DNA from 4 places in the Pantoea sp. YU22 genome. Region 4 is predicted to be linked to each of the others. Evidence: predicted binding sites of a transcription regulator. Region 4 holds the regulator's gene; each other region holds the start of a gene.
The links. The regulator Fur, encoded in region 4, represses iron uptake genes when iron is present. The targets are predictions, from matches to a motif close to ATAATAATGAGAACNACTATCAA.
Positions count from the first base shown of each region.

Region 1 (7,781 bases), on a different contig from region 4:
TGGAGCTGTTGCAGTGGGGCTGCAACCAGCCGGACCAGCTTACCTGGCTCGACCTGCCACCAGAAAAACATCTGCGCGCGGCGCGGCAACTGCTTGCCCGCCTTGGCGCGCTGGATGAGAGCGGCAAGCTGAGCGCGCAGGGACGACGCATGGCGCAGCTCGGCGGCGAGCCGCGTCTGAGCGCGATGCTGTGCGCCGCCGGGCAGGATCCTGATGCGGCCGCCAGCGCCGCGCTGCTGGTGGCGGTTCTTGAGGATCCGCCGCGCAGCGGCACGCCCGATCTGCGTGACGCGCTGCACCGTCCGCAGCCGCAATGGCAGCGGCGCGCAAAGCAGTGGCAGTCACGGCTCGGCGTCAGCGGCGGCCGCGTCGATGAAGACCGCTTTCCTGCGCTGCTGGCGGCGGGCTTCGGCGATCGGCTGGCGCGACGTCGCGATAACGGCGGCCGCTATCAGCTCGCCAACGGCCTGGGGGCGATGCTCGATTCGCAAGAGGGGCTGAACCGCTACGAATGGCTGATCGCACCCGCTTTGCTGCAGGGCAGCGCGACGCCGGACGCACGCATGCTGCTGGCGCTGCCGGTTGATATCGACGCGCTGCGCCAGGCGCGCCCGGAGCTGGTGGAAGTGCGCACCGAAGTCGAATGGGACGAAGAGAAAGGCACGCTGCGCGCGCTGCGTCGCGAACAGGCTGGCGTACTGGTGTTAAAGGCGCAGCCGATGGCGCGTCCGCAGCCTGAGGTGCTGCACGCGGCGATGCTGCGCTGGGTCGCGCAAAAGGGTCTGGCAGTGCTGGGCTGGAGCGAGGCAGCGGAACAGCTGCGCGTGCGGCTGCAGTGCGCGGCGCAGTGGTTGCCGGAGGAGACATGGCCCGCCGTAGATGATGAAACGCTGCTGGCGACGCTCGATGTGTGGCTACTGCCGGAGATGGGCGCGGTGCGCGATCTGAAATCGTTGCAGGCGGTTAACCTTGTCAGCGCGCTATTACATTTGCTCACATGGTCACAACGCCAGCGGCTGGATAGTGCGCTGCCAACTCATTACACTGTGCCGACCGGAAGCCGACTGCCCATTCGCTACCATGCCGACAAACCGCCCGCGCTGGCGGTGCGCATTCAGGAGATGTTTGGCGAGGCGAGCAATCCCGCCGTGGCGGAAGGGCGCGTGCCGCTGGTGCTGGAGCTGTTATCGCCCGCGCAGCGTCCGTTGCAGATAACCCGCGACCTGGCCGCCTTCTGGCGCGGCGCGTATCCGGAGGTGCAAAAAGAGATGAAAGGGCGCTATCCCCGACATCCCTGGCCCGACGATCCGGCCAGCGCCTTGCCCACAAGGCGCACCAAAAAATATTCCCCGCAAGGTTGAGCCAGCTGGATCGATTTCAGAGGGTTCCGCCATGCGGAAGAGGTAAAAGCCGCTAGAGTATCGGCGCAGCCAACGTAATGCCTGGAGAATGAAACCAATGTCTGGGAACGATCGCGAACCCATTGGGCGCAAAGGAAAACAGCCCAAGCCGCCGCGTAACGCTACGCGCCGGGGTCGCCGCAGGGATGAAGACGATTTTGATAATGATGATTTTGATGATGAGGTTGAGGAGAAAGCGCCTGTGCCGCGTAAAAGTAAAGGAAAGCGTCCGCCGCGCGGGAAGCGTCGCTGGTTAAGTTGGCTTATCAGGCTGTTCCTTGTGTTTGTGGTCGTCATGGCCGTCTGGGGTGTTTACCTCGACTCTGAGATCCGCGCCCGCATCGACGGAAAAGTGTGGCAGCTACCCGCGACCGTTTATGGCCGCATGGTCAGCCTGGAACCAGGCATGGCCTACAACAAAAAAGAGATGATTGCGCTGCTGGAAGGCACGCAGTATCGCGAGGTGTCGCGTATTACGCGTCCCGGCGAGTTCTCGGTAAAAGGCAACACCATCGATCTGCTGCGCCGTCCGTTTGATTTCCCGGACAGCAAAGAGGGTCAGGTGCACGCGCAAATGGTGTTCGACGGCGATGAGCTGGGCGAAATTAAAAATATCGATTCCGGTCGTGATTTTGGCTTCTTCCGCCTCGATCCGCGCCTGATCACCATGTTGCAGTCACCGAACGGCGAACAGCGCCTGTTTGTGCCGCGCGCCGGTTTCCCGGATCTGCTGGTCGACACGCTGATCGCCACCGAAGATCGTCATTTCTACGAGCATGACGGCATCAGCCCTTATTCTATCGGCCGCGCCTTCCTCGCCAATATCACCGCCGGGAAAGCGGTGCAGGGCGGCAGTACGCTGACGCAGCAGCTGGTGAAAAACCTGTTCCTGACCAACGAGCGCTCGCTGTGGCGTAAAGCGCGTGAAGCCTATATGGCGGTCATTATGGATGCGCGTTACAGCAAGGATCGCATTCTGGAGCTCTACCTGAACGAGGTCTATCTCGGCCAGGCGGGCAACGACCAGATCCGCGGCTTCCCGCTGGCGAGCCTCTACTATTTTGGCCGTCCGGTCGACGAGCTGAGCCTCGATCAGCAGGCGATGCTGGTGGGCATGGTGAAAGGCGCCTCGCTCTATAACCCGTGGCGTAATCCGAAACTGGCGCTGGAGCGACGCAATCTGGTGCTGCGTCTGCTGCAGCAGCAGAAGGTGATCGATCAGGAGCTGTACGACATGCTTTCAGCGCGTCCGCTCGGCGTACAGCCGAAGGGCGGCGTGATCACGCCGCAGCCCGCCTTTATGCAGATGGTGCGCAACGAGCTGCAGGCGAAGCTGGGCGATAAGGTGAAGGATCTCTCGGGCGTGAAGATCTTCACCACGCTCGATCCGGTATCGCAGGACGCAGCGGAAAAAGCGGTGCTTGACGGTATCCCGGCGCTGAAAAAACAGCGTGGCCTGAAAGATCTGGAAACCGCGATGGTGGTAGTCGACCGCTTCAGCGGCGAAGTGCGCGCCATGGTAGGCGGCGCGGATCCGCAGTTCGCTGGCTACAACCGCGCGCTGCAGGCGCGTCGCTCTATCGGCTCGCTGGCGAAACCGGCCACCTATCTGACCGCGCTCAGCCAGCCGAACACCTATCGTCTTAACAGCTGGATCGCCGATGAACCTATCGCGCTGAAACAGCCGAACGGCAGCGTCTGGAAACCGATGAACGACGATCGTCGCTTCAGCGGCAAGGTGATGCTGGTGGATGCGCTGACCAACTCCATGAACGTGCCGACGGTAAACCTCGGTATGACGCTGGGGCTGGACGCGGTGGTGGATACCTGGACCAAGCTGGGCGTGCCGAAAGATCAGCTTAACCCGGTGCCAGCGATGCTGCTCGGCGCGCTGAACCTGACGCCGATTGAAGTGGCGCAGGCGTTCCAGTCGATCGCCAGCGGCGGCAACCGCGCGCCGCTCTCGGCGGTGCGTTCCGTTATCGCGGAAGACGGCACCGTGCTCTATCAGAGCTTCCCGCAGGCGCAGCGCGTAGAGCCAGCGCAGGCTGCCTATCTGACGCTCTACACGATGCAGCAGGTAGCCGATCACGGTACGGCGCGGGCGCTGGGCGCGCGTTATCCCAAGGCGCATCTGGCAGGCAAAACCGGCACCACTAACGACCTGATCGACAGCTGGTTTGCTGGTGTTGACGGCAAAGAGGTCGCCATTACCTGGGTGGGCCGCGACAATAACCAGCCGAGCAAGCTGTACGGCGCAAGCGGCGCGATGCAGATCTATCGTCGCTACCTGGACAACCAGGCGCCAATGCCGCTGGTGCTGACGCCGCCGGAAGATGTCTCCATGATGAACATCGACTCAGCGGGTAATTTCGTCTGCGGCAACGGCAGCAGCACCTGGCGTTCGCTGCCGGTGTGGGCGCTCGATCCCGACGCGCTCTGCCAGCAACAGCAGCAGCTGTTCCAGCAGCAGCAGCAGCAGTTGCAGGAGCAGCAGAACCAGCAGCAAAATCAACAGCAGATGCAGCAGCAGCAACAACAGCCGCAGCAGCAGAAAGAGAGCGACGGCGTCGCTGGCTGGATTAAAGATATGTTCGGCGGTAACTAAAACGTCGGTTAAAAAGGGCGCTACGGCGCCCTTTTTTTGTGCCTGATCAATACTGCGCGAATGCCCGCCAGACGGCGCTGCGCGCGGGATTATCCCTTGCAGAGAAGTAAGAGTTTCGCCTAAAATCCATTCGGCATAATAATCATTCTCGTTTCCATTCGCCTGCCCACTATATTATTCAAGAGACACTATTATGAATGCGCGAACGACTTTTCCTTGTTACCTGCGCGGCGCGCTTGCTCGCCGTCCGCTGGCTTTGAGCATTGCCGTCATTTTGGGCTCAGTAAGCGCCTCCGCGCTGGCTGAGGAGACGCTGGTGGTTTCGTCGGATGCTGCCTCTGCCGCGGCGCAGGAGAGCGCATGGGGCCCGGCGCCGACCATCGCCGCCAGACAGAGCGCCACCGGCACCAAAACCGATACGCCGATTGAGAAAAACCCGCAGTCGGTTTCGGTGGTGACGCGCGAAGAGATGGAAAAGCGTCAGGTAACATCGGTAAAAGAGGCGTTCAATTACACGCCGGGCGTCCTGACCGGCAACCGCGGCAGCTCGCAGGTGATCGATGCGCTGTCGATTCGCGGCTTTAGCGAAACCAACACCAACCAGTATCTTGACGGCCTGAAGCTGCAGGGCGACAACTATTCCGAATTCGCTATCGATCCTTACTTCCTGGAGCGCGCCGAGCTGCTGCGCGGCCCGGTTTCAGTGCTCTACGGCAAGAGCAATCCCGGCGGCGTAGTGGCGCTGGTGAGCAAGCGTCCGACACAGGAAACGCTGCGCGAAGTGCAGTTCCAGATGGGCAGCGACAACCTTTTCTCTACCGGGTTCGATTTCGGCGGCTCGCTGGATGACGATGGCGTCTACAGCTACCGCCTGACCGGCCTTGCGCGCAGCGCCGACGCGCAGCAGGAGCGGAATAAAGAGAAACGCTACACCATTGCGCCCTCGTTCAGCTGGCGTCCGGACGAAAATACCCGCTTCGACCTGCTGACCTATTTCCAGAACGAGCCGGAAACCGGCTATTACGGCTGGCTGCCGCGTCAGGGCACGGTGGTGCCAATCAGACGCGCGGACGGCAGCGAATACAAGCTGCCGACTAATTTTGATGAAGGCGAAGAGAGCAACAAAATCTCGCGCAACACCAAAATGGTGGGTTACAACTTCGAGCACAGCTTCAACGAGACCTGGACGGTACGTCAGAACCTGCGCTACGCCGATCTGCGCACCGACTATCGCAGCATTTACGGCAACGGCTTTGATGCCGCTACCCAGACCATTACGCGTGGTTCGGCGGTCTCTGAGGAAGAGCTGAATCAGTTCGCCGTCGATACCCAGGCGCAGGCTAAATTCGCCACCGGCGCGCTGGACCATACGCTGCTGCTGGGCGTCGATTTCCAGCGCACGCGTAACGATATCAATGCGCAATTTGGCACCGCCAGCAGCCTGAACGCCGTTAACCCGCACTATGGCGATGAGAGCGTTACGCCGTTCGCTCCTTTCCAGCACCTTAATAAACAGCGTCAGACCGGCCTTTATGCGCAGGATCAGATGGCGTGGAACCGCTGGGTGCTGACGCTGGGCGGCCGCTACGATTACGCCATGGCGTCAGTATACGATCGCTATAACGGAACCTTCGATCGCCAGAACGATCAGGCCTTTACCTGGCGCGGCGGCCTGAACTATGTGTTCGATAACGGTATCGCGCCCTACTTCAGCTACAGCGAAGCCTTTATTCCCAACTCTGGTTCTACCTACGCAGGTCAGGCCTTTGATCCTTCACGCGCAAAACAGTATGAAGCGGGCGTGAAATATGTGCCGAAAGATCGCCCGATCACAATGACCGCTGCGGTTTATCAGCTGACCAAAACTAAAAATCTGACGGCCGATCCCGACACGGTAAACCATCCGAACGGCAGCGTGCAGAGCGGCGAAATTCGCTCGCGCGGCGTAGAGCTGGAGGCGAAAGCGGCAGTTAACGCTAATATCGACCTGACGGCTGCCTACACCTACACCGACGCGGAATATACCCACGATACGCAGCTGAAAGGCCGCACGCCGGTGCAGGTGCCAAAGCATATGGCGTCGCTGTGGGCGGATTATACCTTCCATGAGACCGCGCTCTCCGGCGTCACTGTCGGTGCAGGCGTGCGTTACGTCGGCGAAAGCAAAGGCCTTTACAGTAGCGGTACGCAAAACAACCAGAACTTCGATGTCGCTGGCTACACCACGGTCGATGCGACGCTGAAATATGATCTGGGTCGTTTCGGTCTGCCGGGCTCGTCAGTGGGCGTCAACGTGAAAAACCTGTTTGACCGCGACTATGTGGCCAGCTGTTACCGCGACTACGCCTGCTACTGGGGCGCAGAGCGACAAATCATCGGCACCGCCACTTTCCGTTTCTGATGCAACCGGGCGCCGCGGCGCCCGTTTAACCTGGGATGACCATGCAGCCTCCGCACGACGCAGCCACTTTTACGCTGGATAATGTCAGCTTTCACGTGCCCGGCCGCACGCTGCTGCATCCGCTCTCATTAACCTTTCCGCCTGGCAAAGTCACCGCGCTTATCGGCCATAACGGCTCCGGCAAATCCACGCTGTTAAAAATGCTGGGACGACACCAGACCGCCAGCGAGGGACGCGTACTGCTCAACGGTACGCCGGTCGAAGCCTGGAACAGTAAAGCCTTTGCGCGCGAGGTCGCCTATCTGCCGCAGCAGCTGCCCGCCGCCGAAGGCATGACGGTGCGCGAGCTGGTGGCGATTGGCCGCTACCCGTGGCATGGCGCGCTGGGCCGTTTTCGCCAGGAAGATCGCGTTCGGGTGGAGGAGGCGATCGCGCAGGTCGGGCTGAAGCCGCTCGCTGCTCGCCTGGTGGACAGCCTCTCCGGCGGCGAGCGTCAGCGCGCCTGGCTGGCGATGCTGGTGGCGCAGAACAGCCGCTGTCTGCTGCTGGATGAACCGACGTCGGCGCTGGATATCGCCCATCAGGTCGAGGTGCTGGCGCTGATCCAGCGTCTCAGCCGCGAACGCGGCCTGACGGTCATCGCCGTACTGCACGATATCAACATGGCCGCGCGCTACTGCGACCATCTGGTCGCGCTGCGCGGCGGCAAAATTATCGCTGAAGGCGCGCCGGAGGCCATTATGCAGCCCGACGTGCTGGGCGCGATTTACGGTATTCCTATGGGCATTCTGCCGCATCCCCAGGGCGGGGCGGCGGTTAGTTTTGTCTACTGAGGGGTTGAGCATGGAGATCACGCGTCGTCGTCTGCTGGCGGCACTGGCTGTCTCGCCCTGGCTGAGCGCCTTGCCGCTGCGCGCCGCGACCCTGCCTGAGCAGCGCATTATTGCGCTGGAGTGGCTGCCGACCGAACTGCTGCTGGCACTCGGCGTCGCGCCGCTGGCCGTTGCTGATACCCGCAACTACAACGTCTGGGTCGGCCAGCCGCCGCTGCCGCCGCATACGGTGGACGTAGGGCTGCGCACCGAACCCAATCTGGAGCTGATGACTCAGCTGCAGCCGTCGCTAATCCTCTGTTCAAACGGCTACGGACCGTCGCCGGAAAAACTCCAGCGCATCGCGCCGATCATGGGCTTCGATCTTAACCGCGGCGACGGCAAACCGCTCTCTGCCGCGCGCGATTCGCTGCGCGCGCTGGCGGCGCGTATCGGTCGTGAAGCGGAGGCGGAGGCGCATCTGCAGCAGCTGGATCAAGCGCTGGCCGCCGCGCGTCAGCGGCTTGCGTCCCATGCGAAGCGCCCGGTGTTGCTGATGT
Region 1 covers NZ_RYDU01000002.1:24,222-32,002, reverse strand. The annotation lists gene hrpB (ATP-dependent helicase HrpB) at 1-1,361, shown strand, start outside; gene mrcB (bifunctional glycosyl transferase/transpeptidase) at 1,459-4,008, shown strand; gene fhuA (ferrichrome porin FhuA) at 4,202-6,409, shown strand; gene fhuC (Fe3+-hydroxamate ABC transporter ATP-binding protein FhuC) at 6,445-7,242, shown strand; gene fhuD (Fe(3+)-hydroxamate ABC transporter substrate-binding protein FhuD) at 7,253-7,781, shown strand, end outside.
Region 1: a site for Fur is predicted at 4,144-4,166, ahead of fhuA (ferrichrome porin FhuA). Genes of this name have one in related genera too.

Region 2 (7,781 bases), on a different contig from region 4:
TCGGGCAGCTCGGGCATAAACTGCAACAGATAGTAGACGGTGATGACAGGAATAAAGTTGGAGAGCTTCTCCGATATCCTGACATCTTTATCCAGCGGGACGTCGCTTTTATGGGCGCTGAAAAAGACCTTGCGAACGACTTTGACCACGAAGAACTTGCAGACAAGATGCGCAATCATGCCGGCGAGGATCAGCATAATAATATTGAAGGTGGTTGAAAAGGCGACATTTCCCTCAATAAAGCCCATTAGATCATTAAAATAGTGCATTTTTACCACGTACTGAGAAAGGTAGAGCGAAAGTTAAGCATAAAACGGAGAGTGATGATAAGCGACGAATGCGTCACAGCATTGTTGTAAAGAGGTGAAAACGCCCAGACGGAGCCGGGCGAGGGATGCCATATTGACAGACTAAGGCTGAAGGAGAGCCGACCGCCTTACGCCGCCGGGCGACGCGTCAGAGCAGAGAATCCGGATTGGCTTTAGCCGCTTTTTTCTCCTCCTCGACAGCCTGTACGGGATCGGCCGCGCTCAGCCAGCGATCGAATTTCACATAGGTCTCGATAAAGGATTTAAAGTAGACGGTAATGCCGGTGACATTCTCTTTTCGCTCCATATAAGCCACCGCCAGTTTAAACGCATCCTGATTTTCAAATTTCACGGGCTTTTCTCTCCTGAATTACGGGTTTATTCAGCGTAGCCTGGCGTCGAAACCCGCGCCTGTGCATCTGTCTGCTTTTTCCCGCAAGGCGCGGCGGATATTGACGACGCATGACCCGCAGCGCCTGCATCATAACCTTACGCGCTTCGCTTTACATCAGGATAAATCAGCAATCTTTATCCGCCTGCCCGCCGCAGAGGAGCGCACCATCGCTTCGATAATGCGTTGATTCTCGAGACCGAAACGAAAATCCGCTACTGGCGCGCGCGCGCCGCTCAGCACGCCAATCAGATCGAAAATCTCAATCACCTTGACGTCGAAATAGCCGAGACCGCCGCCCGCGAAATCGAAACCGAAAAAGCCGCTAAAGGCGTCCACCTGTGAACCGGCATAGAGCGTCTTAAAGCCGCGATCGCGTTTATCGTCGCCGTAGCGCGCAATTTTTAGCTCATTAAAGCGTTCACCGTCCATCATCAGCGTGCCTGCCGTACCGGAAATCTCCCAGACGATGCCGAACACTTTGCCGGCCGCAATGCGTGAGGACTCGATGACGCCGCCGGCGCGATTCTCAAAGGTCACCAGCGCCTGAAACTGATCGTCATTCTCTACCGCCAGGCGCGCGGCGTGCCGATCGGCCTGCGCGCCATAGCCAGAGCCGCTGCCCGGCGCAGGACGGCTGTCGATAAAGATTTGTTCCTGCCCCACGACGCTCTCAACCGGGCCCATCAGATACTGTGCCACGCTGATAACGTGCGAACCTAAATCGCCCAGCGAGCCGGAACCCGCCTGTTCGCGCGAACAGCGCCAGCTCCAGGGCAGTTCAGGATCGTTAAAAAATCCCTGATCGAACCAGCCGCGAAAGCGCGTCGGCGTACCGATATCGCCGCGCGCGATAAGCTGTTTCGCCAGCTGCGCGGCGGGCGTTTTAATATTATTAAATGCCACAAAGGTTTGTACGCCAGCACGTTCCGCTTCTTCCACCAGCATCTGCGCATCGGCGAGCGACACGGTAAGCGGTTTTTCACAATAAACATGCTTTCCGGCGCGGATCGCGGCCAGCGCCATATCAACATGCATACTGTTTGGCGTAGTGATATCCACGATATCGATCTCGGGATCTTCCACCATAGCCCGCCAGTCCGCGGTTCCCTGGCGGAAACCGAATCGCTGCGCCGCTTCCTGCGCCAGCGCAGGCGTGGCGTCCGCAAGAGTATGCAACAGCGGCTGCAGCGGCAGATCGCGGTAAAGCAGCGCGGCGCGACGCCAGGCGTCGGCATGCGCCTGACCCATAAATCCTGAACCAATCAGGCCAACGTTAAGGTGTTTTTTGCTCATGCGAGACTCTCCTGGGGAAGAATATGACGGGCGACATAGCGCTGGGCACGCGTGACCGTCTCAAGCGGCGGCGCGATGGCGGGATCCTGCTCGGCTTCAACCACCAGCCAGCCGTTATAGCCGCGCTCGGCGATAAAGCGCGACAGCGGCGCGAAATCGACGTCGCCGTCGCCCGGTACGCAGAACAGCCCGTTCAGCACTGCCTGGTTAAAGGTCCAGTCGCTGGCGCGCGCCTGCTGCAGCCGATCGGCGCGCACATCTTTCAGATGGATATGGCAGATTCGATCGGCGAAGGCGTCAATCAGCAGCGGGTAAGAGAAGCCCGCCGCACAGGCATGGCCGGTATCGAGCAGCAGGCCGACATCGGACGAACAGGCGTTAAGCAGAAGCGCGATTTCATCGAAGGTTTCCGTCGTCATCATCAGATGATGGTGAAAGGCGAGCTGCAAACCATAGTTGCGCAGCAGCGCCTCAGCGAAGCGCGACAGACGCTCAGCATAGGCTTCGAGGCGGTCGGCGGGCAGCAGACGGCGCTGCCGCAGCGGGATATCAAGCGCATTTTCCGCCATCCATCCGCATTCGCCGTAAACCATCACCTTCGCGCCGCCGCGGCTGAGCAGGGTTGCGTGCTGCTGCACCGCTTCAAGCTCCGCCTCCACGCTGCGCTCGGTAAGAAAGCCGTCGTACCAGCCAGAAATCAGCTGCAGATCGTGCTGCCCCAGCAGCAGGTTGAGCGCGTCGGCGTCGCGCGGAAACAGGCGGCTCAGCTCTACGCCCTGAAAGCCAGCCTGTGCCGCTTCGCGCAGGCACTGCTCTGCGGTCGTGCCTGCACCCAGATGGTGGAGCACTTCATTAACCCATGACAGCGGGCTGACGCCCAGCTGAGGCGCGGCGGTGCCAGGTGAATAAAAGGTGTTGTGACGCATTTTTCCTGCTTCCTCAGAGAGTGAAAACAGGAAAAAAATAAGGCAGGGCGATCGGCCAGGCTACGTCCATTTTGAGTGATTAACATCAACCGGGGCGCGCCGGGAAAGGCAACATTCGAGCAGGCGCTGAGCGAAGCAGGAAAGACTTAACCTCTGTTCTTGTAAGCGGAAAGCCGCCGTCGCGCAGTAAAAGCAGGCAACGGCGGCAGGGGCGACGTCAGAAGGTATACGTCAATCCGGCATAGTAAGCGCGGCCGGGTTCGTTATAGGTCGATGCGCCCGAGTTTTCACGGTAGATACGCTTGTCCAGCAGGTTACTGACGCCTGCATTGGCGCGCAGGCTCTTCGTCAGATCGTAGTTGAAATTAAGGCCCAGCACCGAATAGGCGCCGATTTCACGCTGCGACATCGCGCTTTTGGTATCCAGACGCGTTTCTGAATACTGGCGCGGCTTCTGACGGCCATACATTGTCCAGTTGATATTGCCCGAGAGATCGCTAGTTATCTGCCATTCCAGCTGCGAGTTAATGGTGTACTTGGGAATAATCGACAGCGGATTACCGGTCTCTTTATTTTCCGATTTAATCATGTAAGTGGCATTGCTGCGCCATTCGAGAGTATCTTCGATCAGCGGCACCGTCAGGTTGCCCTCCAGCCCTTCCACCACCGCTTTACCGCCGTTTTCCCAGCGCAAAATGTTATAGCCGTTGGACGCTTTGCCAACTATCTCGCTGCCGGCAACAATTTTGTTTTTGTAATCGTTGCGGAACCAGGTGATGCCCGCCACATAGCCTTGCTGGGTGTACTCAATACCCAGCTCTTTATTGACGCTCACCTCTGGCTCAAGATCGGCGTTACCCAGCAGGTAACAGCTACCCGAGGTTATATTCTTCGGACAGCCGTTGCCGCGCGTCGCGAGCAGATAGCCTTCGGTAGACTGATAAAGATTAGGCGCTTTAAAGGCGCGGGCGATCCCTGCCTTAAGCTTGAAGTGGTCTCCCAGCCCCTGCGACAGGTTCAGGCTCGGACTCCAGTTGGCGCCAAAACTGTTGTGATAGTCGAAGCGAATGCCGGGAATAACTTCGGTAGTGTCGGTCGCGGCGATATTATCTTCAAAATAGAGCGAGCTGAGAGTCGCGCTGTTGGTGCTGCTGCGATCCGCCGCGTTGCCGCTGACGCTGCCGATAGTGACCCCCGACGAATTGGTGCCCTGCATTGATGCGGGATCGTTGAGCTTGTCATGATTCCACTCCGCGCCCAGCGTCACCGTCTGTTCGCGTAGCCAGTCGAGCGGGAAGTTAATTTCCGCGTTGCCGCGATAGCTCTCCAGTCGACTGGTGTCGAAGGTGTTGCTGTTGATCATCCCTTCGACGCTGCCTGTGGTTCCCTCTTTGAGACGCGTATTGTTGGTTTTTTCATAGTTAAAGGTCAGCTTTGACTGGCCCCAGTCCCAGATGCCGTTATGCGCCAGGCCGTAAGACTGGCGGTAAAGCCGGTTGGTTTCGCTGCCGACCAGCGATTCCACCAGCCCATTGGCGCTGTTATTGCCGTTGCTGTTTTGCGTATCGCCCGCGTAGATATTGCCCTGGCGGCTGTAGCCCCAGGAGAAATCAAGCATCTGCTCTGGATTGATTTTCCAGGAGAGTACCGTGTTGATATCTTTATTGCGCACGCCTTCGCGGCCCGCTGCATAGGAGCCGTTTTGTGCAGTATTGATATCCCAGTCGTCGGCGTCGGTTTTATTAATATTGCCATACATACGCATGGTCAGCGCGTCGCCCGCCAGCGGCCCGCTCAGGCTGAAGTTGGCGCGCTTAGTCGCCCCCTCTTTGCTGTCTTCCGGCTGGTTGGTAAAGAGCGAGAATGAACCGTGCCAGTCGGTGGTTGGTCGTTTGGTGATGATATTCACCACGCCGCCCGCCGCGCCGGAGCCGTAGCGCGCCGCCGCCGGGCCGCGGATGACCTCAATACGCTCTACCATCTCTGCTGGCACCCAGTTGGTATCGCCGCGCGTGTCGCGCTCGCCGCGCCAGCTGTAGCGTATGGAGTTGCGCGACGAGACCGGCACGCCGTCTACCATGATCAGCGTATTTTCCGGCCCCATGCCGCGGATATCGATCTGGCGGTTATTGCCGCGGCTGCCGCTGGCGCTGTTGCCGGTCAGGTTGACGCCGGGCATTTTACGGATGATGTCGGAGAGATCGTTAACCGGCGGGCTTTTTTTAATATCTTCCGCAGTAATAGTAGACACGCCGGGCTGCTGCTTCAGCTTTTGCTCAGCGGTGACCAGCATCGCCTCATCATCCGCCAGTGCTTCTGTCTCTTCTGCGGCGCTGACGCCCGTGGCGCTCAGCAGACCGGCAATCAGCAGGGCGCCGGGACGCTTTCTGACATTGAAGGTTACATTCACTTAATCTTTCTCCCTGATATGTTTATCAATGTAAGCAAATGCGCATGATAATGAGAATGATTATCATTGTATAGATGGTGAAAGCATCTTTACATTTCTGCACAGTAGGTTAATTAGCAAACAGGAAAAATTTCAGTCCAGAACGAGACGCGTTGTGCCGCCCGCGAGGGGATAAAAAGAGGGGGAGTGTCGATGGAGCAGCAGAGAGAGCTTTTTAGCTAACACATCGGTAACCAGGCAGGCTGAACCCATTAAATCACATGCGCGCGTTCAGGAAAGGAACAGTCTCGCTTCCCGCGAATGCGACCATACATGCGAAGAGGCGCATCGCCGAAGGGGGGGAAGAAAGCCGGGAAAAGCGCAGGGTTCATCTGTCCGGCGTGCAGGCGGTGGTCAGCGCCACCGCCTTTACGCCGTCTGAAGGCTGAATACGCGGCGCTACAGCCTGGCGATTAACGTCTGCGCCAGGTGGCGAAGATCTTCATCGTCGCGTAACTCGCTGCTGGCCAGCAGTGGATGCTGGTCGACCAGCGCCGCGCGCAGTTTGCCCGCGACATCCACCGGCGTCGCCAGTGACTGCTGGCGGGTGCGTCGCTGGCGCAACACTTCGCCGCCGCTGAGGAACAGCGTGACCTCATGGAAGCGCAGCGCAGGGTTAATCGCGTCCGGCGGCGCACTCTCATCAGGCTGGCGCGTGACCTTCGCCGCCAGTGCCATAATTTGTGGATTGACCTCGCCTTCGGCAAAGTCCGCCATGCGCAGGTCGCCATAAATCAGCATGGCGGCAATGACATACTCCAGGCTAAAGCGCGCCTCAATGCCGTTTTTCGGCTGCCGCACCGAGGCGGCAATATCGCCGCCTGGTGGAAATGCGACGGTAATGCGATCGATGGCGCTAAGCAGTTCAGCCGCAGAGCCAGTCCAGCGCTGGCGGATCTCGCGCGTCGCCTCCGCTGCGCTGTGCGTACCGGCGCAGGTGGCGAAGGGCTTGAACTCCAGGCCTGGCGCCGCGATACGCCAGGGCGCGCCCCAGCCCTCAGTGAGCTTTTCTCTTTGGGCCTGGTTGCTGCTTCCCAGCGAGATAAAAGCCTCCAGTACGCCTTCTGTCTGCCCGTCGAACCCCGCCAGCGCCAGCTGTGCGGCGCGCACCGCGCGCTCTGCCGCGAAGCCTGCGTGCAACGGCTTCACCGCTGAGCCAAACTGCGCGCGCAGCCCGCTCGCCTCGGTGGCGGCGATGCCGAGCAGCACCGCACACTGGCGCGCATCCGCGCCGGTAAAGCGCGCCAGTGCGGCGGCGGCGGCCAGGGTGCCGAGCGAAGCGGTATTGTGATAGCCGAGCGTATAGTGCTGTTGCGTCATTGCCAGGCCCAGCCGACCGGCCATCTCCACGCCGGTGATATAAGCATCCAGAAAACGCGCCACGTCAAAGCTGTCGCTTTCCGCCGCCCACGCCAGCAGCGCTGGCAGGATAACCACGCTGGGATGACCGCGGAAATCGGCGTGAAAATCGTCGTAGTCGAGCGCGTGTCCGGCATAGCCGAGCAGCAGGGCGCGCGATGCCGGTCCGCTGTCGCGGTAGAGCCCCTGCAACAGCGGCAAACCGCTGTCCGGCACCTGCCGGTTAAGCACCGGCCAGCTTACGGCGAGAAAATCCTGTACCCCTAGACGCGCGTGCTGACGGGCGGAGGTATCGGCTGGCGCCAGACGAATAAGCTGGCTGAGCTGCCCGGTCAGGCTCATAGCCTTGCCGCCGGATAACGGAAAAAGCGCATCACTGTCTCCCTGGGAATAAGCAGAACTCAGAGGGTAGCAACAAAGGCGCAGATGGCTATATCTGAAATATCACTAAGCTTATGCAAATTTGTGAATAAGGGGAGCCAGTTATAAGGTTGCCTGAATAAACGGTTGTCGTACTATGTCTTACCGATACGCGTGAAACGCAACGTCGCTAACATTCTGTTAAAGCGGGTTTTTTAGCCAGCAACTCGATACGTCGTGTTAGCCTTCGCCTTACCGCCCGCCTGAGCGGTCGGCAGACAATGGCAGCCACGGCTTTTTCTCATTGCGGGCATATCGTCAGCGTGCTGGCTGGACGGGCAAATGCTATGCACGCTACTCTGGCACCTGCGGGTTCGTCCTTTATAGCGCTGACGAACCGGGCGCGGCGCAGGTAAAGCGCTTATCGCCACCGATCATTTTTATCGACGCCCAAAGAGGGCGCTTATCGCAATCAGGGAAACAATATGGACAGTTCATCTGCAAAAAATCGTCTGCGTCTTGGTCTTTTCGTTCAGCCGGTAGGGCATCACGTCAGCGGCTGGCGCCTGACCGAAGAGCTGGGCGCACCCACTGATATCGACTGGCTGATCCGCCTGGCGCAGAAAGCGGAGGCGGGTCGTTTCGATCTGTTTTTCGTCGGCGATGCGCTGGCAACCAGTATGTATCGACTG
Region 2 covers NZ_RYDU01000006.1:184,738-192,518, reverse strand. The annotation lists gene EKL29_RS11465 (mechanosensitive ion channel family protein) at 1-269, opposite strand, end outside; gene EKL29_RS11460 (hypothetical protein) at 457-660, opposite strand; gene EKL29_RS11455 (Gfo/Idh/MocA family protein) at 817-1,995, opposite strand; gene iolE (myo-inosose-2 dehydratase) at 1,992-2,921, opposite strand; gene EKL29_RS11445 (TonB-dependent siderophore receptor) at 3,139-5,331, opposite strand; gene EKL29_RS11440 (MmgE/PrpD family protein) at 5,770-7,071, opposite strand; gene EKL29_RS11435 (LLM class flavin-dependent oxidoreductase) at 7,575-7,781, shown strand, end outside.
Region 2: a site for Fur is predicted at 5,376-5,398, ahead of EKL29_RS11445 (TonB-dependent siderophore receptor). Genes of this name have one in related genera too.

Region 3 (7,781 bases), on a different contig from region 4:
AGCCGAGTATGTCGGGGCTGCCGAGCGGGTTACGCAGCAAAGACTGAAAAATCGCGCCGCTGACGCCCAGCGCTGCGCCGATCAGCAACGCCATTGTCACGCGCGGCAGGCGCCACTCCAGCACAATCAGCTGAACGTTGCGCGCCGCCTCACCGGTGATTAACTGCCAGAGCTGCGCGCCCGTAATCGGCAGCGCGCCGCGGGTGACGCCAAAAAAAGCCAGCAGCGCGCAGGCTGCCAGCAGCCAGATTGTATGCCTCATCGTCCGGCTCATACCTGCCCTCTTCCCAGCTTGCGGCGCACCAGCACAATCAACATCGGCGCGCCGAGCAGCGCGGTAACGACGGCGACGCGCAGCTCGCCGGGCACCATCAGACGCCCGAGAATATCGGCGGCCAGCAGTAGACAGGGCGTAATCAGCAGCGTGCCAGGCAGCATCCAGCGATGATCGTTGCCCCACAGCCAGCGGGCCAGATGCGGCGTCATCAGCCCGACAAAGGCGATGGGGCCAACGGCGGCCGTTGCGGCGCCGCTCAGCAGGGCGATAGCCAGCAGTCCCAGAATCTGCGTTCGCGCCACGCGCGTGCCGAGCGCCGTCGCCAGATCGCCGCCCATGCTCAGGCTGTTGAGCGAGCGCGACAGCAGCAGCGCAATCAGCACGCCCACAGCCACAGCCGGATACGTCACGCGCAGTACGGCAACGCTGCGAATATCCAGCGAGCCGCTGTGCCAGAAGCGCAGATGATCATAAATATCGGGGTTCAGGAGAGAAAGGCCGGAGGTCAGCCCTTCCAGCACCGCGCCCAGCGCCACGCCCGCCAGGGTCAGGCGCACAGGATTGACACGACCGCCGCCGAGCGCGCCGGTCAGCGCCACCAGCAGCGACGCCAGCAGCGCGCCGCTAAAGGCGAAGCCGAGCCAGTCGGCGGGCGAATCCGCGCCAAACAGAGCGATGCCGAGCACCACGGCGAAACCTGCGCCCGCATTAACGCCCAGGATGCCGGGATCGGCGAGCGGGTTACGCGTCAGGCTCTGCATCAGCGCGCCCGCCAGCCCCAGCGCGCAACCCGCCATTAAACCTGCGAGAGTACGCGGCAGGCGCGCTTCGCGCACAATTATGCAGTCGGCGCTGTCGCAGCGGGTGGTCAGGGCAAGATAAACATCATGGATGGCGATCGATTTGGCGCCGAGCATCAGGCTGAGCGCGAGCAAGAGCAACAGCAGCATCCCTGAGGCGGCTATTGCGGTGAGTTGGCGCATAACGTTCCGAACCTTCACTGTTCACTGACGCGTCTGGCGCATCAATTTGATAATGATACTTGTTATCGTTATTACTCGTATTTTGTATGTTACCATGATTCTCCTCGACCATAACGAGGAAAACCGCAGCAAAAGGCACAGAAATGACCAAACCCTCCCATCTGATCGACCTCAGCCTGTTGAAGACCCACCCCGCTTTTCGCGCGGTTTTTATCGCCCGCTTTATCTCTATTGTCGCGCTCGGCATGCTGGCCATTGCCGTTCCGGTGCAAATTCAGCAGCTGACCCGCTCTCCTGCGCTGGTCGGGCTGGCGGTCACCCTGGCGGGCGCAGGCATGTTTATCGGGCTGTTGACCGGCGGCGTGCTGGCGGATCGCTATGAACGCAAGCGTCTGATCCTGATGGCGCGCTCCACCTGCGGCCTCGGCTTCGTGGCGCTGGCCATTAACGCTTCGCTGCCGACGCCTTCGGTCAGCGCGGTTTTCCTGCTGGGTTTATGGGACGGTTTTTTCGGCGCGCTCGGCGTCACCGCGCTGCTGGCGGCGACCCCGGCGCTGGTGGGACGCGAAAATCTGATGCAGGCGGGCGCCATTACCATGCTGACGGTACGCTTCGGCGCGATCCTCTCGCCCGCCATCGGTGGCGTGGTGCTGGCGCACGGCGGCGCGGCATGGAACTACGCGCTCGCCGCCTTCGGTACGCTGCTCACCGTGTTAACCCTGCTCAGGCTGCCCGTGATGCCGCCGCCGCCCCAGCAGCGCGAGCATCCGCTCAGGGCGCTTGCCAGCGGCGTGCAGTTTCTTTTCGCCGCGCCGGTGGTCGGTATGGCTGCGCTGATCGGCGCGCTGGTAACGCTGGCGAGCGCGGTGCGCGTGCTCTATCCGGCGCTGGCGCCGCACTGGCAAGTCAGTCTCGATGAGCTGGGCCTGATGTATGCCGCCGTGCCGCTCGGCGCGGCGCTGGGCGCATTGACCAGCGGACGCCTGACGCAGTCGCCGCAGCCTGGGAGATTGATCCTGGGCAGCGCCATCGCCGCCTTTCTCGCGCTTGGGCTGTTTAGCCTGATGCCGCTGTTCGCGCTCAGCCTGGCGTGTCTGGCGGCGTTCGGCTACTTCAGCGCCATTAACAGCCTGGTGCAATACACGCTGATCCAGTCGCTGACGCCTGATGCGCTGCTGGGGCGCATCAATAGCCTCTGGACGGCGCAGAATGTTACCGGCGATGCAGTCGGCGCGGCGCTGATCGGCGCGATGGGGACATGGCTGCTGCCGCAGCAGGCCGCCGCGCTTTTCGGTTTCGGCGCGGCGCTGCTGGGGTTAGCGATGTGGATCCTGATGGCGAGGCTACGACGCTATCAGCCGCCAGCGTCGACGCTGGCGGACGAGGCGTTATGACTTAACGAACAGCTGCTCCAGACGCGCCAGCAGATGGCTGGCGCTGTAGTAGTCAAGACGGAAAGTATCCGCGCCCAGCGCATAAACCTGCCGCTGTTTCACCGCTGCGGTCTGCGCCAGGAAAGGGTTTTGCATCAGCTGCTGCGCGGTCTGATCTTCTGCGGCGAACAGCAGGAAGCTATTGCCGTTCAGGCCGCTGGCGACATTTTCGCCAGAGAGCTGAATAATATCTTTGCGCTGGCCCATGCTGTGCATCTGCTGCAGGTTGGCGGGCGGCACGGCGAGCGTAAAGCCGAGCTGCTCCAGCAGCTTGCCCTGCGCCGATTCGCTGGTCCAGAGGTTCACCGCGCGGCCATCGCCGTTAAATACCATCGCGGAAACGGGCTGCGGCGGCAGCGTGATTTTCTGCTTCAGCGCCGCCTCCTGCTCATCAAACGCCTTAACGCGCGCCGCCGCATCAGCTTCGTGGCCGGTCGCTTCGCCAAGCAGCGTCACCAGCTGCTGCCAGCTTTTGTCGTCATAGTTCACCACCAGCGTCGGCGCAATGGCCGAGAACTGATCCACCAGCTTAATGGCGGAATCGTTGCCGGTGGCGCTGACGATAATCAGGTCCGGCGCTTCGGCGGCCACTGCTTCGGCGCTGGGTTCGCCGATATAGAGGCGCTTAACGTTTTTACGCTTCGCTACGTCGCCCCACTGACGAAAAAAACCCTGATCGTCGGCCAGACGGCTGCCTGGAGCGGTTGCGCCGCTGGCGATTACCGGCGCGTCGATCGCCAGCAGCGAGCCGGTCAGCGTCATGCTGGTCGAGACGATACGCTGCGGCGCTTTTGGCAGCGTCACGCTGCCGTGGGCGCTTTGCAGCGTGCGCGGCCAGCCGCCGTCGGCCCGCGCGTCCGGGTTAGCCAGCAACGTGACGAAAAGCAGCGCGGCCACCGTCATAAAAGTCCGCTTAAACATAAGATTCAGTCCACCTTTTACTGTAAGACAAAGCCCTGCCACCTTTCTGAAACACGCTGAGATCGCGCGCTGAACGCCGCGAATTTATTGACACTCCGGCCCAATCAACGTAGGTTACAGAACCACAATACAAATGATAATCATTATTAATTATCTTATCATTTATAGGTGAAAATTATGGTTGAAACGTTGACGTTTGGAAATCCCCAGCTTCAGGATTTCTCCGCGCTGTGTCGGGGTTTTATCTTCACATCTCCGTGGCGCAGTATCGCTACGCAAGGCTGCTACACCACCGTCACCACCCCGGTGACCGATGGCGATGCGCTAAACGGCGATTTTCAACAGCAGTTGCGCCGCCACTTCGCCGCGGCAAAAAAACAGGGTATTGCCCATCCGATCCTGGTCGGCGCTATCCCTTTCGACGTCACGCAGCCCGCCGCGCTGTTTATTCCTGAATCGCATCAGACCTTTGACCGCGCCGATTTACAAGGTGCGCTGACGGCGGTTCAGGCGCCGCTGCCGCAGGTGCGTCGCCGCGCCGCCGTGCCGGAGCACGATGCTTTTACCGCGATGGTGGCGCAGGCCGTTACGGCCACGCAGCGCGGCGAGCTGGATAAAGTGGTGCTGTCGCGCCTGATGGATATCGTGACGGAACAGCCGGTGGATATCGCCGCACTGATGCAGCGCATCGTGGCGCAAAACCCTGACAGCTATCACTTTCACCTGCCGCTGCCGCAGGGCGGCTCGCTGGTCGGCGCCAGCCCGGAGCTGATGCTGCGCAAAGAGGGGCGCGATTTCAGCTCCTGTCCGCTCGCCGGATCTGCGCGTCGCGACGCCGTCGCAGCGCGCGACCGGGCCGCCGGCGACGCTCTGATGCAGTCGGCGAAAGATCGCCACGAGCATAAGCTGGTGACAGATGCGATGCGTGAGGTGCTGCAGCCGCGCAGCCGCCTGCTCTCGGTTCCCGCCACCCCTTCTCTGCTGACGACCGCCACGCTGTGGCATCTGGCGACGCAGATCGACGGCGAAGCGCTCGACGAACAGGAGAACGCGCTGTCGCTCGCCTGTCTGCTGCATCCGACACCAGCCCTGAGCGGCTTCCCGCATCAGCGCGCGCAGCAGCTGATCCAGACGCTGGAGCCGTTTGACCGTCGGCTGTTCGGCGGAATCGTTGGCTGGTGCGACGATCAGGGCAACGGCGAATGGGTCGTGACCATCCGCTGCGGCACCGTACAGGGCGCGCGGGTGCGCCTGTTCGCTGGCGCGGGCATCGTGGCGGATTCGCAACCGGAATCAGAATGGCGCGAGACCGGTGTCAAGCTCGACACCATGCTGCGCGCTTTTGGACTGCAATAAAGGAAATACCATGTCGATCCCCTACCACCGCTGGCCAGACGATCTGGCGGCGCGCTACCGCGAGAAAGGTTACTGGCTGGATGTGCCGATGACCGATATCCTGGAGCGTCATAAAAACAGCGACGCCATCGCCATTATCGAGGGCGATCTGCAGCTGAGCTACCGTCAGCTGGCGCAGCGCAGCGACAACCTGGCTGCCGCGCTACAGCGCCGCGGGTTGAAAAACGGCGATACCGCGCTGGTGCAGCTCGGCAATGTCGCCGACTTCTACGTCACCGTTTTCGCCCTGTTTAAGCTGGGCGTCGTGTCGGTCTATGCGCTGTTCAGCCACCAGCGCACCGAGCTGCAGGCCTACGCCGCGCAGATCGAACCCGCGCTGCTGATCGCCGATCGTCGCCATGCGCTGTTCGCCGACGATAGCTTTATCGACGCGCTGTGCGCCGCCCAGCCCTCGCTGCGGCAGGTGATCCTGCGCAATGACAGCCAGCCGGAAAATACCCTGGAAGCGCTGATGGCCGAAGCGGCGGGCGACTACCGGCCAACGCCGACCGCCGCCGACGACGTGGCTCTTTTCCAGCTCTCCGGCGGCAGCACCGGAACGCCAAAGCTTATCCCGCGTACTCATAATGACTACTACTACAGCATTCGCGCCAGCGACGAGATCTGCGCAGTCACGGCCGAAACGCGTTACCTGATCGCCCTGCCCGCGCCGCATAACTTTGCAATGAGTTCGCCCGGCTCGCTGGGCGTCTTCTATGCGGGCGGCCAGGTGATTCTGGCCGAAGATCCCAGCGCGACGAACTGCTTCCTGCTGATCGAAAAGCATCAGGTGACCGACACCGGCCTGGTGCCGCCCGCCGTCAGCCTCTGGCTGCAGGCGATCAATGAGTGGGGCAGCAATAAGGCGCTGGCATCTTTGCAGCGTATGCAGGTCGGCGGAGCGAAGCTGAGCGAAACCATCGCGGCGCGTATTCAGAGCGAGATCGGCTGCAGGCTGCAGCAGGTGTTCGGCATGGCTGAAGGCCTGGTGAACTACACCCGCTTCGATGACGACGAGAAAACCATACTCACCACGCAGGGCCGTCCGATTTCACCGGACGATGAGGTCTGGGTGGCAGACGAAAACGGCAATCCGCTGCCAACCGGCGCTATCGGCCGACTGATGACGCGTGGCCCCTATACCTTTCGCGGCTATTACAAAAGCCCGGAGCACAACGCGGCCAGCTTCGACGCCGAGGGTTTTTACTGCTCGGGCGATCTGATCGAGATTAACCCGCAGGGCTACATCACCGTACAGGGCCGTGAAAAAGATCAGATCAACCGCGGCGGCGAAAAGATCGCCGCAGAGGAGATTGAAAACCTCCTGCAGCGCCATGCCGATGTGATCCATGCGGCGCTGGTGTCGATGCAGGACGAGCTGATGGGCGAAAAGAGCTGCGCCTTTATCGTTTCCCGTCAGCCGATCAAACCGGTGGTGCTGCGACGCCACCTGCGCGAACTGGGCGTCGCCGACTATAAATTGCCCGACCGTATTACCTGCGTGGATGAACTGCCGCTGACGCCCGTCGGCAAAGTAGACAAGAAACGCCTGCGCCAACAGCTTGCCGCTCAGCAAGCACAAGCCTGACCTGTTCCGGAGATTTTATGGCTATTCCAAAACTGACCTCATATCCGCTGCCCACTGCCGCTGAACTGCCCGCCAACAAGGTGACATGGACGCTGGAGCCGCAGCGCGCCGCGCTGCTTATTCATGATATGCAGGCCTATTTCCTTAACTTCTGGGGCGAAAACAGCCCGCTGGTTAATCAGGTGGTGGAGAACATCGCCCGCCTGCGCGCCTGGTGCAAGGCGCAGGGCATTCCGGTGTTCTATACCGCGCAGCCCAACCAGCAGAGCGATGAAGATCGCGCGCTGCTCAACGATATGTGGGGGCCGGGCCTGAACAAACATCCGGATCAGCAGAAGATCGTGGATGCGCTGGCGCCCGATGCGGACGATCAGGTGCTGACCAAGTGGCGTTACAGCGCCTTTGTACGCTCGCCGCTGGAGTCGATCCTGCAGGAGATGGGTCGCGACCAGCTGATCATCACCGGCGTTTATGCGCACATCGGCTGTCTCACTACTGCCACCGACGCCTTTATGCGTAATATTCAGCCCTTTATGGTGGCGGATGCGCTGGCTGACTTTAGCCGCGAAGAGCATATGATGGCGCTGACCTATACCGCCGGACGCAGCGGCAAAGTGGTGATGACCGCCGATCTGATATCGCTGCCGCTCAGCAAAGACGATCTGCGCGCGTTGATCCTGCCGCTGCTGGAGGATGATGACGTGCCGGAAGATAGCGAGAACCTGATCGACTACGGTCTGGATTCCGTACGCATGATGGCGCTGGCGGCGCGCTGGCGTCAGGTGCACGGCGATATCGACTTCGTCAGCCTGGCGAAGAACCCCACCATCGACGGCTGGTGGACGCTGCTGTCGCGGGAGCCTGCGCAATGAGCCAGCACTTCGACTTCAGCGGGAAAATCGTCTGGGTAACCGGCGCAGGCCAGGGCATCGGCTATCACACCGCGCTCGCTTTCCATGCGGCGGGCGCGCAGGTTCAGGGCTTCGACCTGCGCTTTCATGACCATGAATACCCTTTCGCCTGCCACAGGCTGGACGTTGCGGACCCGGAGCAGGTGAAAGCGACGTGCCAGCCTCTGCTGGCGCAGCAGCCGCGGCTCGACGTGCTGGTGAACGGCGCAGGCATCCTGCGCATCGGCGCGACCGACGAAATTTCATTTGAAGATTTCCAGGCCTGTCTGGCGG
Region 3 covers NZ_RYDU01000002.1:304,962-312,742, forward strand. The annotation lists gene fepG (iron-enterobactin ABC transporter permease) at 1-262, opposite strand, end outside; gene fepD (Fe(3+)-siderophore ABC transporter permease) at 271-1,260, opposite strand; gene entS (enterobactin transporter EntS) at 1,404-2,654, shown strand; gene fepB (Fe2+-enterobactin ABC transporter substrate-binding protein) at 2,649-3,596, opposite strand; gene EKL29_RS05875 (isochorismate synthase) at 3,792-4,970, shown strand; gene EKL29_RS05880 ((2,3-dihydroxybenzoyl)adenylate synthase) at 4,981-6,597, shown strand; gene EKL29_RS05885 (isochorismatase) at 6,615-7,469, shown strand; gene dhbA (2,3-dihydro-2,3-dihydroxybenzoate dehydrogenase) at 7,466-7,781, shown strand, end outside.
Region 3: a site for Fur is predicted at 3,742-3,764, ahead of EKL29_RS05875 (isochorismate synthase). Genes of this name have one in related genera too.

Region 4 (7,781 bases):
GTTACGGTACATAAAGCTGTGATAGCTTTCCGGATGCTCTTTCGGCAGGCCGACATATTCGTCCATATTGAAGGTGACGACATGCTTAAAGCTGACCTGGCCCGCTTTGTGCATCTCAATAAGATGCTTGTAAGCTTCCAGCGGTGTACCACCCGTCGGCAAACCTAAAACGAAGGGGCGGTCTGCGGTAGGGTTAAAGGCATTGATACGGTTAACGATATGACGGGCTGCCCACTTACCGACCTGCGTAGGGGTAGCCAAAGGGATAAGTCGCATGTTTCACCTCATTCTGAGAAAAGAAAAGGGGACGATGCAGTAACCGCTGCGGTCATCATTACGCTGTAGGCGGAAGACGGTTTCGTTATGCGGTCACTGCGTCTTGATATTTTTTATCATAAAATAAGTTAGGGTCGTTCGCCAGACGTCTACGCGGTTATCGGTGCTTTTTGGTGATAATTATCACAGAAGAGACGCTTATAATTTGCGAGACGAATTAATTTGTCATTACACTGCGCACGTGAAGTGTAGTGTCATTCAACCCCTGCGGCTGACAATAAAAAGCAAGCGGCGCAGGGCGACAAGTCGGTCTCATAGGGGGAAAGGACAAATGTTAGGTTACTTACAAAAGGTTGGCCGCGCGCTGATGGTGCCGGTAGCGACCCTGCCGGCGGCGGCAATATTGATGGGGGTCGGTTACTGGCTCGACCCGGACGCCTGGGGCGCAAGCAACGCGCTCGCCGCGCTGCTGATAAAGTCAGGCGCGGCGATTATTGAAAATATGTCAGTGCTGTTCGCTATCGGCGTGGCGTATGGTCTCTCAAAAGATAAAGACGGCGCGGCGGCGCTGACCGGCTTCGTCGGTTTCCTGGTCGTGACTACGCTCTGCTCGCCCGCAGCGGTGGCGATGATTCAGAAGATGCCGGTCGATCAGGTGCCTGCTGCGTTCGGCAAAATCAATAACCAGTTTGTCGGCATTCTGGTGGGCATCCTGTCGGCGGAGGTCTATAACCGCTTCAGCCATGTGGAGCTGCCTAAAGCGCTCTCTTTCTTCAGCGGTCGACGACTGGTGCCAATCCTCGTCTCTTTCCTGATGATTATCGTGGCGTTTATTCTGATGTACATCTGGCCGCTGATCTTTAACGGTCTGGTGAGCTTCGGCGAACATATCCAGAAGCTGGGTTCCGTCGGCGCGGGCGTCTACGCTTTCTTCAACCGTCTGCTTATCCCGGTCGGTCTGCATCACGCGCTGAACTCGGTATTCTGGTTCGACGTTGCAGGCATCAACGACATTCCTAAGTTCCTCGGCGGCGCGCAGTCTATCGCTAACGGCACCGGCATTGTCGGTATTACGGGACGCTATCAGGCGGGCTTCTTCCCGATTATGATGTTCGGCCTGCCCGGCGCGGCGCTGGCGATCTACCACTGCGCGCGTCCGGAAAACCGCGCGAAAGTAGGCGGCATTATGCTGGCCGCAGCCTTTGCGGCCTTCTTCACCGGCATTACCGAGCCGCTGGAGTTCTCCTTTATGTTCGTGGCGCCGGTGCTCTATGTCATCCACGCCGTGCTGACCGGTATCTCTGTCTTTATCGCCGCCAGCATGCACTGGATTGCCGGTTTCGGCTTTAGCGCCGGTCTGGTGGATATGGTGCTGTCGAGCCGCAACCCGCTGGCGACCCACTGGTGGATGCTGATCCCGCAGGGTATCGTCTTCTTTGTGCTCTACTATGTGGTGTTCCGCTTCACTATTCAGAAATTCAACCTGATGACGCCGGGCCGCGAGCTGGCGGTAGCAGGCGACGAAACGGACGGCTATGACGTCAACGTCGACAACACTGACAACGGCGAGAGCGCAACCGAATCGCTGGCGCGTCGCTATATCGGCGCAGTCGGCGGCTCCGACAACCTGACCGGCATTGACGCCTGCATCACCCGTCTGCGTCTGAACGTGAAAGACTCGTCACAGGTGAATGAATCGGTCGCCAAACATCTGGGCGCGTCAGGCGTTATTCGCCTGAACAAACAGAGCGTGCAGGTTATTGTCGGCACCCAGGCGGAAAGCATCGCCACCGCTATGAAAAAGGTGCTGACAAAAGGGCCAGTCGCATCGGCGGGCGGCGCGTCTACCGCCGCTGCGGCACCGGTAGTAAAACCGCAGGCGGCGTTGAATCGCGACAGTAAGGTGATTGCGACGCTGCTGGCGCCGGTAAGCGGCAACGTTGTCGCCCTTGACGCTGTGCCTGACGAAGCCTTCGCCAGCAAGGCGGTGGGTGAGGGACTGGCGATTAAACCGACGGGTAAAGTGGTGGTGGCGCCAGCCGCAGGTACGGTAGTGAAGATTTTCGACACCAATCATGCCTTCTGTCTGGAAACCAGCAGCGGCGTGGAGATTGTGGTGCATATGGGCCTCGATACCGTGGCGCTGGGTGGCAAAGGCTTTACCCGGCTGGTGGAAGAGGGCGCGATGGTGTCGGCGGGACAGCCGGTGCTGGAGATGGATCTCGATTTCCTGAACGCCAACGCGCGCTCGATGATCAGTCCGGTCGTGGTCAGCAACAGTGAGGATTTCGTCGGTCTGACGCTGCTGGCGACCGGCACGGTAGTGGCCGGAGAAACCCCGCTTTATGAGGTAAAAGGCTAAGCCCTTAACCGCGGCGACGTAAAAAAAAGCAGGCAGGAAGCAATTCCTGCCTTTTTTCGTTTTATCGCCTTAACAAACCGGTTGTTTCCCTTCGGCGCTTTGTGGATCATACTCCGTTACTTCGTGGTACAAACCACCCGCTATACGTATTGAGGATTGAGAGATGAGTGAGGCTGAAGCCCGCCCAACTAACTTTATTCGTCAGATCATTGACGAAGATTTGGCGAGCGGCAAGCACAACAGCGTGCATACCCGTTTCCCGCCTGAGCCTAATGGCTATCTGCATATTGGCCATGCAAAATCGATCTGCCTGAACTTCGGCATCGCTCAGGACTATCAGGGTCAGTGCAACCTGCGTTTCGACGATACCAACCCGGTTAAAGAAGATATGGAGTTCGTTGAATCCATCAAACGCGACGTGCGGTGGCTGGGCTTTGAGTGGAGTGGGGAGGTTCGCTATTCCTCTGATTACTTCGATCAGCTTTATCACTACGCGGTTGAACTGATCAATAAAGGCCTGGCCTATGTTGACGAACTGACGCCGGAAGAGATCCGCGAATATCGCGGCACCCTGACCGCGCCGGGTAAAAACAGCCCATACCGCGATCGCAGCGTAGAAGAGAACCTGGCGCTGTTCGAAAAAATGCGCAACGGCGAGTTTGCCGAGGGCAAAGCCTGCCTGCGCGCCAAAATCGATATGGCCTCCAGCTTTATCGTAATGCGCGATCCGGTGCTCTACCGCATTAAGTTTGCCGAGCATCATCAGACCGGCAAAAAGTGGTGCATCTATCCGATGTACGACTTTACCCACTGCATCTCCGATGCGCTGGAAAATATCACCCATTCGCTCTGTACGCTGGAGTTCCAGGATAACCGCCGTCTGTATGACTGGGTGCTGGACAACATCTCTATTCCGGTGCATCCGCGCCAGTATGAGTTCTCCCGCCTTAACCTCGAATATGCGGTGATGTCGAAACGTAAGCTGACGCAGCTGGTCAGCGAGAACGTGGTAGAAGGCTGGGACGATCCGCGCATGCTGACCGTGTCTGGTCTGCGCCGTCGCGGCTACACTGCCGCTTCGATCCGTGAGTTCTGCCGCCGTATTGGCGTAACCAAACAGGACAACGTGGTGGAGATGGCGTCGCTGGAGTCCTGCATTCGCGACGATTTGAACGAAAACGCGCCGCGCGCTATGGCGGTGCTCGATCCGCTGAAAGTGGTGATTGAAAACCTGCCGGCTGGGCATAATGAAATCATCACTATGCCGAACCATCCGAACAAGCCCGAAATGGGCACTCGCGATGTGCCTTTTGGCCGTGAGGTCTGGATCGACCGCGCTGACTTCCGCGAAGAAGCCAACAAGCAGTACAAGCGCCTGGTGCTGGGCAAAGAAGTTCGCCTGCGCAATGCTTATGTGATCCGCGCCGAACGCGTTGCTAAAGATGAAGAAGGCAATATCACCTGCATCTACTGCACCTGCGACGTCGATACCTTAAGCAAAGATCCGGCTGATGGCCGCAAGGTGAAAGGAGTAATCCACTGGGTCTCTGCGGATCACGCGCTGCCAGCGGAATTCCGACTCTACGATCGCCTGTTCAGCGTGCCGAATCCAGGCGCGGAAGAGGATTTCCTGACGACCATCAATCCGAACTCTTTAGAGATCCGTCAGGGATTCGTCGAGCCGGGCCTGCAGAATGCCAGCCCGGAAGCGCCTTATCAGTTTGAGCGCGAAGGCTATTTCTGCGCCGACAGCCGCTACTCACGTCCAAACCAGCTGGTGTTTAACCGCACCGTGGGTCTGCGTGATACCTGGGCGAAAATCGGCGATTAGATTTTTAAATCAACGTCATCATAAAATCATTAAAGGGCGAGCAATCGCCCTTTTTTATGACTGCAATCTGCACTTAGACGTTTTTTTGTGCTGTTGTAAATAATCAACTCTTGTCAGGCCGCGCTGGGAGTTATCTGAGTTAACAAAAATTAATCAGTTTCCAGCTGTGAATTTCGTTTTTTCAGGTAGGCTATTCGCTCTTAAAAGAGGCTATGCGGGCAATAAGAAGGAAAAATGATGACGGCTCTTGGTCAGGAAGCAAAACACAGCGTGGTGGTTTTACATCAGTTAATCGAACGTATATTTAACCAGCCTTCAGGTGGGGATGACACTTTCCATCTGCTGCTGTCGCATTTCCATCCCGATTTCCGCATGGTGACGCCGCAGGGCAGGCTGCTCGATCTGAACCAGACCGAAGAGCTGTTCCGCCAGCTGCAGGGACGACGAGAAGGAATGCGCATCGCGACCAGCGAGCACGCCGTCATCTCTCAGCAAAAAGATGAAATCACCATTCAGTACCGTGAACTGCAAATGATGAACGGCAGCGATCAGACGCGCATCTCGCTGGCGATTCTGGACTGCAGCACGTCCGTTCCCCGCTGGCGCTACCTGCACGAAACGCTGGTTGCCTGACGCCCATAAAAAAGCCGGTAGACATACCGGCTTTTAGAATGACTGCATAGCACATTTTTACTGGTCGTGGAGCGTTTCGTCTTCGCGGCAATCGCCCAGCGCACAGTGACCGTAGAGATAAAGACTGTGGTTAGTCAGCTTGATGCCGTGGCGAGTTGCGATATCCCGCTGGCGCGCTTCGATCGACTCATCGCTGAACTCGATCACTTTGCCACAGTCGAGGCAGATCAGATGATCGTGATGCTGCTGCTGGGTCAGTTCGAAAACCGATTTCCCGCCTTCAAAGTTGTGACGCGTCACAATGCCCGCATCGTCAAACTGGTTAAGTACACGATAAACGGTAGCCAGACCAATCTCTTCGCCCATATCGATCAGGCGTTTATAAAGATCTTCCGCGCTGACGTGATGGCACTGAGGTTCCTGAAGCACTTCCAGAATTTTAAGTCTGGGCAGCGTGACTTTCAGGCCAGCCTTCTTTAATGCGGTGTTGTTGTCAGTCATGCGGATATTGTCCTGTTACTTTGCTGGTTACTTGAGGCGCCTTGCCTTGAATGTCGTTCGGTGTCTGTTCTCATTTGCGTCTCATTATAGAGGTGAAGTATTGAAATGAAAACCGAGGGAAACGCCTGAGATCAACACGGGCTGTAAGAAGATACGTAACGGCACCGGGCGGAGAAATACAGGAGGTTCGTTATCATTTCGCTAACTTCATGACCTCGCGGGAGAAATAAGCAGATAACCGATGTGGGTATTGTACAGAATCGGAGATAAAAGTTAAAAAGCTGTAGCTATTATTTCTATAGGAAAAAACATTAACTCAATGTGAGCCAGCGCCCACATTGAGTATGTGGGTAATCAGGCTTCGATGATCGCCTGCAGCTGCAGTTCGTCATAGATCTGTTTAACCCAGGCGTCGACACGCTGGCTGGTGAGTTCCGGCTGACGATCTTCATCAATGGCCAGACCGAGGAAGTGTTTGTCGTCCGCCAGACCTTTAGAGGCTTCAAAGTGATAACCTTCGGTCGGCCAGTGACCCACGATCACCGCGCCGTTCGGCTCGATGATATCGCGAATGGTGCCCATCGCGTCGCAGAAATATTCTGCGTAGTCTTCCTGATCGCCGCAGCCGAAAAGCGCTACCAGCTTGCCGTTAAAATCGATCTCTTCCAGCGTCGGGAAGAAATCATCCCAGTCGCACTGCGCTTCGCCGTAGTACCAGGTTGGAATGCCCAGCAGCAGAATGTCGAACGCTTCCAGATCTTCTTTAGTACTCTTGGCAATGTCATGCACTTCCGCAACGTCTTTGCCCAGTTGTTTCTGGATCATTTTTGCAATGTTTTCGGTGTTGCCGGTATCGCTGCCAAAGAAGATGCCTACGATTGCCATGGGGTAAATAACCTCTTAAATCCTGATAATGAGATGCATGCGCAGAGCGCACAATTAAGCGAATGATAGCAGAGCGAGCAAACGGGCGGAACTTGAAAAGCCGCGCGATTTGCTTCTGCGTGCGCTTTGCGCGATTCAGTCCAGTTTGAGTTGCGCCAGCAGCATTTGTTCAATCAGTTCGCTGCGGCTGATGTTGCGCTGCTCAGCCAGCGTATTCAACGCATCCACGGCTTCGCTGGTCATTTTGAGTTCGACACGGCGCAGCCCGCGCACTTTGTCACGTTTCAGTTGATTGCGCTTATTGATGCGCAGCTGTTCATCACGCGATAGCGGACTGGTTTTCGGTCGACCGGGCCGACGCTCGTTTGCAAACAGATCCAGCGTGGTGCGGTCAGTGTGTTCTTTTGCCATGGCTTAGTAAAACTGAAGGCGCGAACAGGCGCGTTTATAACGAAATGGGCCATTGCCGCGACAAAAAATGAGCAGCGGCAAAATTTAGCGCGCCATCATACTCCAGCCGAAGAGATGACGCCAATGCTAAACCGCGAACGGCAAGCTTTTGCTTTTAAAGCGCAAAAAAGCGACGAACGCTGCGCAATACGGCATCAGGCTTCTCGGCGTGCACCCAGTGGCCAGCGCCGCTGATCACGTGCGCATGGGCCGCCGGAAACTGACGCAGCAGCGCGTCGCGGTAGTGATTGTCGAGATAGGGCGAGTCGCCGCCGCGAATAAAGAGCGCGGGATGGGGCCAGGCCGGCACCTCTTCCCAGCCAGTTATTGTAGCGTAATTATCCCATAGCGCCGGAACGTTGAAGCGCCACTCGCCATCCTGAAACGATTTAAGAAGGAACTGGATAACGCCGTCCTCTTTAATATGAGTGCGCATCACCTGCGCGGCCTCACTGCGCAGGCGCACGCCTGCGTCGCTCACTGCGCGGACGGCAGCGAAAATTTCGTCGTGGCGTCGTGTCTGGTAATCCACCGGCGCGATATCGATCAGCACCAGCTTCTCCAGCCGCTGCGGCGCCAGCGCGCTCATCGCCATGGCAATTTTACCGCCCATCGAGTGGCCGATAACGGCGACGCGATCGATATGGTGCGCGTCCAGCGTCTCGAACATATCCTGCGCCATGGCGCGATAGCTCATCTCTTCGGCGCGCGGCGAGAGGCCGTGGTTGCGTACATCCACCTGAATCAGCGGCCCTGCGTCTTTCAGGCCGCGCGCCAGCACGCCAAGGTTATCCAGGCTGCCGAACAGGCCGTGAATGAAGAGGATGGGTAAGGAGTCAGCGA
Region 4 covers NZ_RYDU01000001.1:6,395-14,175, forward strand. The annotation lists gene nagB (glucosamine-6-phosphate deaminase) at 1-276, opposite strand, end outside; gene nagE (N-acetylglucosamine-specific PTS transporter subunit IIBC) at 608-2,638, shown strand; gene glnS (glutamine--tRNA ligase) at 2,802-4,469, shown strand; gene EKL29_RS00065 (hypothetical protein) at 4,707-5,102, shown strand; gene fur (ferric iron uptake transcriptional regulator) at 5,160-5,603, opposite strand; gene fldA (flavodoxin FldA) at 5,958-6,488, opposite strand; gene ybfE (LexA regulated protein) at 6,624-6,899, opposite strand; gene ybfF (esterase) at 7,054-7,781, opposite strand, start outside.